2 regions of the Pectobacterium quasiaquaticum genome follow, and region 2 is predicted to be linked to the other one. Evidence: predicted binding sites of a transcription regulator. Region 2 holds the regulator's gene; the other holds the start of a gene.

Region 1 (4,425 bases), 890 kb from region 2:
GCTCGCTGAGCACATTGACCGTCACCAGCGCTTTCGACCAGCCGATCGAGCCAACGATGTCCTGTTCCGCCAGACGGTAATCAAACCGCAGTGAGTCATTAAATTGTTTAAAACGCTGATCTGCTGCCTGACTAAACCGACCGCCCCACAAAGCCATAACGATTACTCCCAGAATTTAATTCATGTTGGTATCGCATCATGCCATACCCAGAAACGACTTACGCCAGAATACGTGTACCAATCGCCACGCCGTTGAACAGCGCAGGTAGCTGCTCGGCATGACGCCAACTAGCGATATCAACCGGACGCCCCAGCGCACGCGCGGCATCCAGCGCGGCGTTGACCTTAACAATCATGCCGTCGGTAATAATGCCCTGAGCAATCAGTTGCTCGGCTTTCTCCGCCGTCATTTCAGCAATACGCTGGCCTTTACCGTCCAGAATGCCACTCACGTCAGACAGCAGGATTAAATCCGCGCCCAGCGTTTGCGCCAGCGCCGTCGCCGCCTGATCGGCGTTGACGTTCATCAGGTCGCCCTGCGCCGTAATACCAATGGAGCTGACGACAGGCAGGTAGCCCGCAGACAGCAGCGTATTCAGCAGCGCAGGCGATCCCGCTTCCGCTTTGCCCACAAAGCCCAAAGACTCATCGAGCTGCGTGACCGTCGTGCTGCCGCCATCGCCCAGACACAGACCAACTGCGTTGATATCATGCTTCTTCGCCCATGACAGCAGCGTCTTGTTGGCGGATCCCGCCAGCGCACCGGTGATGATGTCGATCTGATCGGCTGGCGTGACGCGCAGGCCGTTTTTCTTCACGACTGGCAGCGCCAGCTTCTTCATCAGCTCGTCCACCAGACAGCCGCCGCCGTGCACAATCACCAGCGGACGCTGATGCTCCTGACGGTAAGCCACCAGTGCGGTGAACAGACGCTCCAGCGCTTCTTCGCTATCCAGTAAAACGCCACCTAATTTGATAATTAACGGATTCATTATGCTTCGCGCCTCGAAATGTCGGGACCAGTAGTCATTAAATTAACGATTGGGTTTCAGGGAAACCAAAACGAATGTTCATGCATTGTACAGCCTGTGCCGCCGCGCCTTTCAGCAGATTATCTTCGGTTGCCACCACGATGAGGTGTTCACCGTCAACGGAGAAACCGATATCGCAGAACGGCAGGCCGACAACGGATTTCAGCGCCGGCACGCCCTTGTCATACAGGCGAACCAGCGGCTTATCGTGATAGGCGTTGTGATAGGCTTCGGCAACATCCTGCTGGGTGACGCCCGGTTGCAGGCGGCAGGTGATGGTTTCCAGAATACCGCGAGCGAAGTTGCCCAAATGCGGCGTGAAGATCACTGGCGTGCCGAGGTGCGTTGAAATTTCAGGTTCATGACGATGGTTGAAAATACCGTACGGTTGCAGGCTGACTTCGCAGAAGCTGTTGGTCATCGACGCTTTACGCCCTGCCCCACTCACGCCGCTCACGGCATTAATCACCGGCCACTGGGCTCGGTTCAGCAATTGCGCGTCCAGCAGCGGTTTCAGCGCCAGTTGCGCAGCCGTTGGATAACAGCCCGGCACGGCAATCAGCTGTGCCTGCTTCACGCTTTCAGCACGCCATTCGGCCAGCCCGTAAACCGCTTTTGCCAGCCAATCGGGGTGCTGATGCTCAAAACCATAGTAACGACGATAAAATTCGGCATCCTGTACGCGGAACGCGCCGGACAAATCAAAAACGGTGCAGCCTGCCGCCAGAAAAACAGGGGCCAGATCGTGGCTGACTTTGTGGTCGGTCGCCAGAAAAACGACATCCACGCCTTTCGCTGCTTCTTCCGCATCGGTCAGCGGTTTTACCGGTACATCAATGATGCCTTTGAGCTGCGGATGTAAATCAGAAATCAATTTTCCTGCATCGACACTTTGCGCAGAAACCATCAAAGCGGTTATGTTCATCTGTGGGTGACGGTTCAGGTAGAGCGCAAGCTCAGCGCCGGTATAACCACTTGCACCAACAATCAACGTATTCAGCATGGGATCCGTATACCTTCTTACTTATCTATGGAACAGGTAACCGGGCTCACCAGCGTCGATACGCTGTTCACCCGCGAAACTCAGTGAAAGTGACGAATCGCCATCGCCGTACCTTTGGGTTTCCTTTCGCCGAGCATTATTGTATTTTTATTCAAAATAAATGCATGAATATTGATACTATCCTAACCAGAGGCTGTCAACAGTGAAGATGAATTTACCCCCTTTTATTGAGCTATATCGGGCATTGATAGCCACACCGTCCATCAGTGCCACCGACAGCGCGCTCGATCAAAGTAATCATACCTTAATCAACCTGCTGGCAGGCTGGTTCGGCGATCTCGGCTTCCATGTGGAAGTCCAACCGGTTCCCGGCACCCTCAATAAATTTAATATGCTGGCGCGGATTGGTGAAGGAAAAGGTGGCTTATTGTTGGCAGGCCACACCGATACCGTCCCGTTCGACGACGGTCGTTGGACGCGCGACCCGTTCACGCTGACCGAACATGACAACAAGCTGTACGGCTTGGGTACAGCGGATATGAAAGGCTTCTTTGCCTTTATTCTGGATGCGTTGCGCGATATCGATCCGACCAAGCTGACAAAACCGCTCTATGTGCTGGCAACGGCAGATGAAGAGACGACGATGGCCGGTGCCAAGTATTTCTCTGAATCCACGCAGATTCGCCCGGACTGCGCCATCATCGGCGAACCGACGTCGCTGCAACCGGTGCGCGCCCACAAGGGCCATATGTCTAACGCGATCCGCATTCAGGGGCAGTCCGGTCACTCCAGCGATCCTTCACGCGGCGTGAATGCAATCGAACTAATGCATGAAGCGATTTCCCACCTGCTGGTATTGCGTAACACGCTACAGGAGCGCTATCACAACCCGATTTTCCACATTCCTCACCCGACCATGAACCTCGGCCACATTCACGGCGGCGATGCCGCTAACCGCATCTGTGGCTGCTGTGAACTGCATATGGATATCCGTCCGCTACCGGGCATTACGCTCAACGATCTGGACGGACTGCTGTCAGAAGCGCTTGAGCCTGTCAGCCAGCGCTGGCCGGGCAGGTTAACCATCAGTGAACTGCATCCGCCGATTCCTGGCTATGAATGCCCACCAGACCACCGTCTGGTGTCCGTCGTAGAGAAGCTGCTGGGGACGAAAACGGAAATCGTGAACTACTGCACCGAAGCGCCGTTTATTCAGACGCTGTGCCCGACGCTGGTTCTGGGGCCAGGATCAATCGAGCAGGCGCACCAGCCGGATGAATATATTGATACCAAGTTTATTAAACCAACGCGGGATCTGATCTCGCAGGTGATTCATCACTTCTGCCACCACTGATCCAACGAAAGCGGCCTTGTCAGCCATGCTGACAGGGCTACTTTGAGACAGCTCATGAAAAAGAAAGACTTCATCGCGCAGGATTTACTGAGCAAAATCTATCAGCACACCGATCCGCTGCCGGAAAAGCTGCCGCCGGAACGCCAACTGGCGGAAGAATACGGCGTGTCACGCTTTACCCTCCGTCAGGCGCTGGAAAAGCTCGCCAGCATCGGCGCGATCCATATGGTACAAGGCTCGGGTAACTTCATTAATCAGGGCGTACGCAGCAATCCGCTGGTATATAACTCGATTACCGAAAAGAAATTTAATCAGATTTCATTCCGTCTGCTTAGCCTGCATAAGCGGCTGCCGACGCGGGAAGAGCAGCAGGTTTTTGCTATCAGCGAAAATACGTTCATCTGGGAATTCAGCCGGTTACGCTACGTCGATAACCGTAAGGTGCAGATCGAGATATCGAAGATGCCCGCCGCGGATTTCCCAGACATGAGCCAGAAGATTATTGAAAGCTCAATTCAGCAGTATGTGCTCAGCAAGGGCTATGCGATTTCACACTACCTGACGCATTATCAGGCGGTTAACGTCACCAAAGCACAGGCTGAGCTGCTGGGCTGCAAGAAAGGCACGGCGGCGATGCATATTCTTAATCGCGGTATTTTACAGGGCGGTCGCGTGTACGAAGCGAGCGATATCATCGACATCAACTACGCCTGCACCTACGTCATCCCCTTTAACCGCGATAACCTGAATTTCCGCCAGTCGCCGTAACGCTTAAATTTTTTCCTGAGCTAGGATTTGTCCACCTTGTTCACCGGAACCTGGGCCAATAGAGACCTTAAAGTCAGCATAATCTTCCGCCTCAGGGCGATGTTCAATAACGACGATTGCACCAAATAAAGAAGACTTTTGGTAGATAAACCCCAAGACTTTCGACGCAGTCTCGGGATCAAGGCCTGCCGCAGGCTCATCGATAAAGAGTAACTTATTACTTTTCCTTTTTTTCGATAACATCTCACACAACTTTATTCTACGCATTT
Region 2 (4,425 bases):
CCATCCATCCTCGCGGGCGCGTTTATTTAATCCTTGTCTTGATTTCGGAAGGCCGCCGACTCCAACCAATTCGCTGGTAGCAAACCACTCTTTTTTCATTGCCTTTCATCCTGATAGTGCCATCCCTAACAAAAACGCGACTATTTGGAAATTAATTGAGAATTTTAAGGAAAATTAATGCTATATTATTTCCAAATAATAATGTCATGTTAGTTCGGCATATAACTAACATCCGTTATTTATACCACTAATCTATAGTCGTCTTATAGCAAATAAGGGAAGGATTATGATTTTAAGGAAACAAGACTGGCATCCCGCTGATATCATTGCTGCACTGCGCAAGAAAAACACGACGCTGGCGGCGGTATCGCGAGCGGCCGGATTAAGCTCATCTACACTAGCTAATGCACTATCACGCCCTTGGCCCAAAGGGGAGTGGCTTATTGCCGATGCGCTGGGTATTCACCCATCAGAGATTTGGCCCAGCCGGTACTACAATCCAGAAACTAATGAGCTTATCGACAGAAAAAAACTCATCCGCCCCGATTAAAAAAAGAAAAGCCGGAGATGGACATCTCCGGCTTTTTATTCAACGTCACGTATTAGAAACATCTCAATGATTAATTCTTGATGAATGTCTCGCCTAACTCAATATCCTGATTCAGCGTATCCAGCATGCTGCTAAGCGCATTTTGCTCAAAAGCACTTAATGTGCCGATGTCTTTACGCTCGGCGACGCCGTCTTTACCTAACAGAATCGGCTGAGCGAAGAAGCGGGCATATTTGCCATCACTTTCAACGTATGCACATTCAACCACACCGTTTTCACCTTGCAGCGCACGAACCAGAGACAGACCAAAACGCGCAGCTGCCTGACCCATAGACAGCGTTGCCGATCCGCCACCCGCTTTGGCTTCAACAACCTCAGTACCCGCATTCTGAATACGCTTGGTCAGATCGGCCACTTCCTGCTCGCTGAAGCTGATACCAGGAACCTGAGACAGCAGTGGCAGAATCGTCACACCAGAGTGTCCACCGATAACCGGCACATTAATGTCCTGCGGCTGTTTGCCTTTCAGCTCAGCAACGAACGTGTTGGAACGGATGATATCCAGCGTGGTGACGCCGAACAGTTTGTTTTTGTCATATACGCCAGCTTTTTTCAGCACTTCTGCTGCGATGGCAACGGTTGTATTCACCGGGTTGGTGATGATACCGATACAGGCTTTCGGGCAAGTAACCGCAATTTGCTCAACCAGATTACGCACAATGCCAGCATTGACGTTGAACAGATCGGAACGATCCATACCAGGTTTACGTGCCACACCCGCGGAGATCAGCACGATATCTGCACCAACAAGCGCTGGTTTAGCATCTTCACCGCTATAACCTTTGATCTTCACGGCTGTAGGAATATGGCTCAGATCGACGGCAACCCCCGGCGTGACCGGAGCGATATCGTAAAGGGATAGTTCTGAACCTGAAGGAAGCTGGGTTTTGAGGAGGAGTGCGAGTGCCTGACCGATACCACCTGCTGCTCCGAGAACTGCAACTTTCATCCTAAACTCCTTATTATCGTAAAATAAAAAAGTGCCGTGAATTCATTTGGTTATAAACAGAATATAAAAATGGGAATACGAGCAACCTACTTATCTCTCCACAAATTGTATGAGAGACAAAAATACGCTATGTCTCTAATAATAAATCAAAAACAACCATTCGTTTAAAAGGTAAGTAAAGTTAATAAGCTATTGAGCTATAACGCGGTGTTCATTCACGTGCAATTAACCTGTGCGCTACATTACACCGATCGGTGGCGTCCAAACAACATCATTCTGATAACATTTGATTTACTTTTATGTGACGCAGGACGCATTTTTCGGACTACCCGAGAGTCGATTTTTTTTGAAAACAGCGACTAACGCATATCTGGTGAAATGGATTGGAATTATACGCAATTTAATTGCATAAAAATTCACACAACTGCATAATAGGAAGATTAACCATAACAATTAATCCGGTGCAGAATGCGAAATTCGACAAAACAAGAAGACCTCGTTAAAGCGTTCAAGGCGCTGTTAAAAGAAGAGAAGTTCAGTTCTCAAAGTGAAATTGTTCAGGCATTGCAAGACGACGGATTTGAAAACATCAACCAATCCAAGGTGTCACGCATGCTAACGAAATTTGGCGCCGTGCGCACTCGCAATGCCAAAATGGAGATGGTGTATTGTCTCCCTGCTGAACTTGGCGTCCCGACGACGTCCAGCCCGCTGAAGAACCTTGTACTGGACGTGGATTACAATGATGCCGTCGTCGTGATCCATACCAGCCCTGGCGCTGCGCAGCTCATTGCTCGCCTGCTGGACTCATTAGGTAAGTCAGAAGGCATTCTCGGCACCATCGCGGGGGATGATACTATCTTTACCACCCCAGCAAGAGGCTTCAGCGTCAAACAGCTTTACGAAGCGATTCTGGTTCTATTCGAACAAGAGCTGTAATGCGCTTTTTTGCTACGCTTTCTTCACTACGTGTAAAGCAGTTATCTACACGTAGTGGTTATCGCTCGAACACTCACACCGCAGGCAATTCAGCCAACGGCCAACGTGGCCGAACGGATACGCCCAGCGTCTGGCTCGCGCCATGAACCAGACGTACACTGCCCGCATAAGCAATCATCGCACCGTTATCTGTACAGAATTCGGGGCGTGCATAAAACACTTCACCACCGCGTTTCGCCATCACTTCACCTAAGCGCTGGCGCAACGTCCGGTTTGCACTCACCCCCCCCGCCATGACCAGTCGTTTAAAGCCCGTCTCATCCAACGCACGACGACATTTTATCGCCAGCGTATCTACGACGGCGTCTTCAAACGCACGAGCAATATCGGCACGCGTTTGATCGTCATCACCGTTGCTACGAATCGTATTGGCAGCAAACGTTTTTAGCCCAGAAAAGCTAAAATCCAACCCCGGCCGGTCTGTCATCGGGCGCGGAAACGTAAAGTGTTGGGAATTCCCCGCCTGCGCCATTTTCGACAACATTGGCCCACCGGGATAATCTAATCCCAGTAATTTTGCCGTTTTATCAAACGCTTCACCCGCCGCGTCATCAATCGACTCGCCCAGCAAACGGTACTCACCAATGCCTGTCACGCTGATGAGCTGCGTATGACCACCAGAAACCAGCAGTGCTACGAAAGGAAACGCTGGCGGATTATCTTCCAGCATCGGCGCCAGCAAATGCCCTTCCATATGGTGCACAGGAATCGCCGGGACACCCCAGGCGAATGCCAACGACCTACCGATCGTTGCACCCACCAATAGCGCGCCAATCAAACCTGGGCCTGCGGTGTAAGCCACACCATCGATATCGTCAGCCTGTAGCCCAGCTTCACACAGCGCCGCCTGAATCAACGGAACCGTTTTACGCACGTGATCGCGTGAGGCGAGCTCAGGCACTACGCCGCCGTAATCGGCATGTAATTTGACCTGGCTGTATAACTGATTGGCGAGCAAACCGGTTTCCGTGTCATAAATGGCCACACCGGTTTCATCACAGGATGTTTCGATACCCAATACGCGCATTGCTGTTCCTAACTTTGATGATGATACGAGCACGCGTTAAATGCCGCTTGCTTCAAACTGCGGATAGTCTACCATAAGCAGCCTGATTTCTGCGCTGGCCGTGGTTGGGCGTTTTATGATCACCGCAATGCTTTACAAAGACGTCACGTTTGCAGTAGAATTCCGCACCATTTTGAAAAGGCTGGCACAAGGCCAGCGGCAAACCGAATTTATTGAGGTGAGAGGCACATGCCGGTAATTAAAGTACGTGAAAACGAGCCGTTCGACGTAGCTCTGCGTCGCTTCAAACGTTCCTGTGAAAAAGCAGGCGTTCTGGCTGAAGTTCGTCGTCGTGAGTTTTATGAAAAACCAACGACAGAACGCAAGCGCGCTAAAGCTTCTGCAGTGAAACGTCACGCAAAGAAATTGGCTCGAGAAAACGCACGCCGCACTCGTCTGTATTAATTTTCAGGAGGGTTTCCCTCCAACGCGTGATTAATCCGCAGACTTAGCAGTTGCATACGTAAGGCCGTGCTTTCCGAAAGGAAGCGCGGCTTGTTGTCGTTTATAAGCTATATCCAATGTAATCATCTTACAGAAAGATATACACTAGGGGCTTATGGCTGGACGAATCCCACGCGTATTTATTAATGACCTGCTGGCTCGCACCGACATCGTCGATCTCATTGATGCGCGCGTCAAACTGAAAAAGCAGGGCAAAAACTATCATGCGTGCTGCCCGTTCCATCACGAGAAAACCCCCTCATTCACCGTAAACGGTGACAAACAGTTCTATCACTGTTTTGGCTGTGGCGCACACGGCACTGCCATAGACTTTTTAATGAATTACGATCGTCTCGA

What was found. Region 2 encodes ArgR, which controls arginine synthesis, uptake and breakdown. Its sites were predicted from a motif close to ANTGAATAAAAATACANT; they were not measured.
Region 1: a site for ArgR is predicted at 2,173-2,190, ahead of argC (N-acetyl-gamma-glutamyl-phosphate reductase). Genes of this name have one in related genera too.

Annotation. Positions count from the first base shown of each region.
Region 1 covers NZ_CP065177.1:4,189,909-4,194,333, forward strand. The annotation lists gene argH (argininosuccinate lyase) at 1-157, opposite strand, end outside; gene argB (acetylglutamate kinase) at 219-992, opposite strand; gene argC (N-acetyl-gamma-glutamyl-phosphate reductase) at 1,030-2,034, opposite strand; gene argE (acetylornithine deacetylase) at 2,237-3,388, shown strand; gene IG609_RS19200 (GntR family transcriptional regulator) at 3,443-4,156, shown strand; gene IG609_RS19205 (ATP-binding cassette domain-containing protein) at 4,160-4,425, opposite strand, start outside.
Region 2 covers NZ_CP065177.1:610,962-615,386, reverse strand. The annotation lists gene IG609_RS02895 (DNA-binding protein) at 1-99, opposite strand, end outside; gene IG609_RS02890 (helix-turn-helix domain-containing protein) at 287-550, shown strand; gene mdh (malate dehydrogenase) at 621-1,559, opposite strand; gene argR (transcriptional regulator ArgR) at 2,028-2,498, shown strand; gene tsaD (tRNA (adenosine(37)-N6)-threonylcarbamoyltransferase complex transferase subunit TsaD) at 2,572-3,585, opposite strand; gene rpsU (30S ribosomal protein S21) at 3,814-4,029, shown strand; gene dnaG (DNA primase) at 4,184-4,425, shown strand, end outside.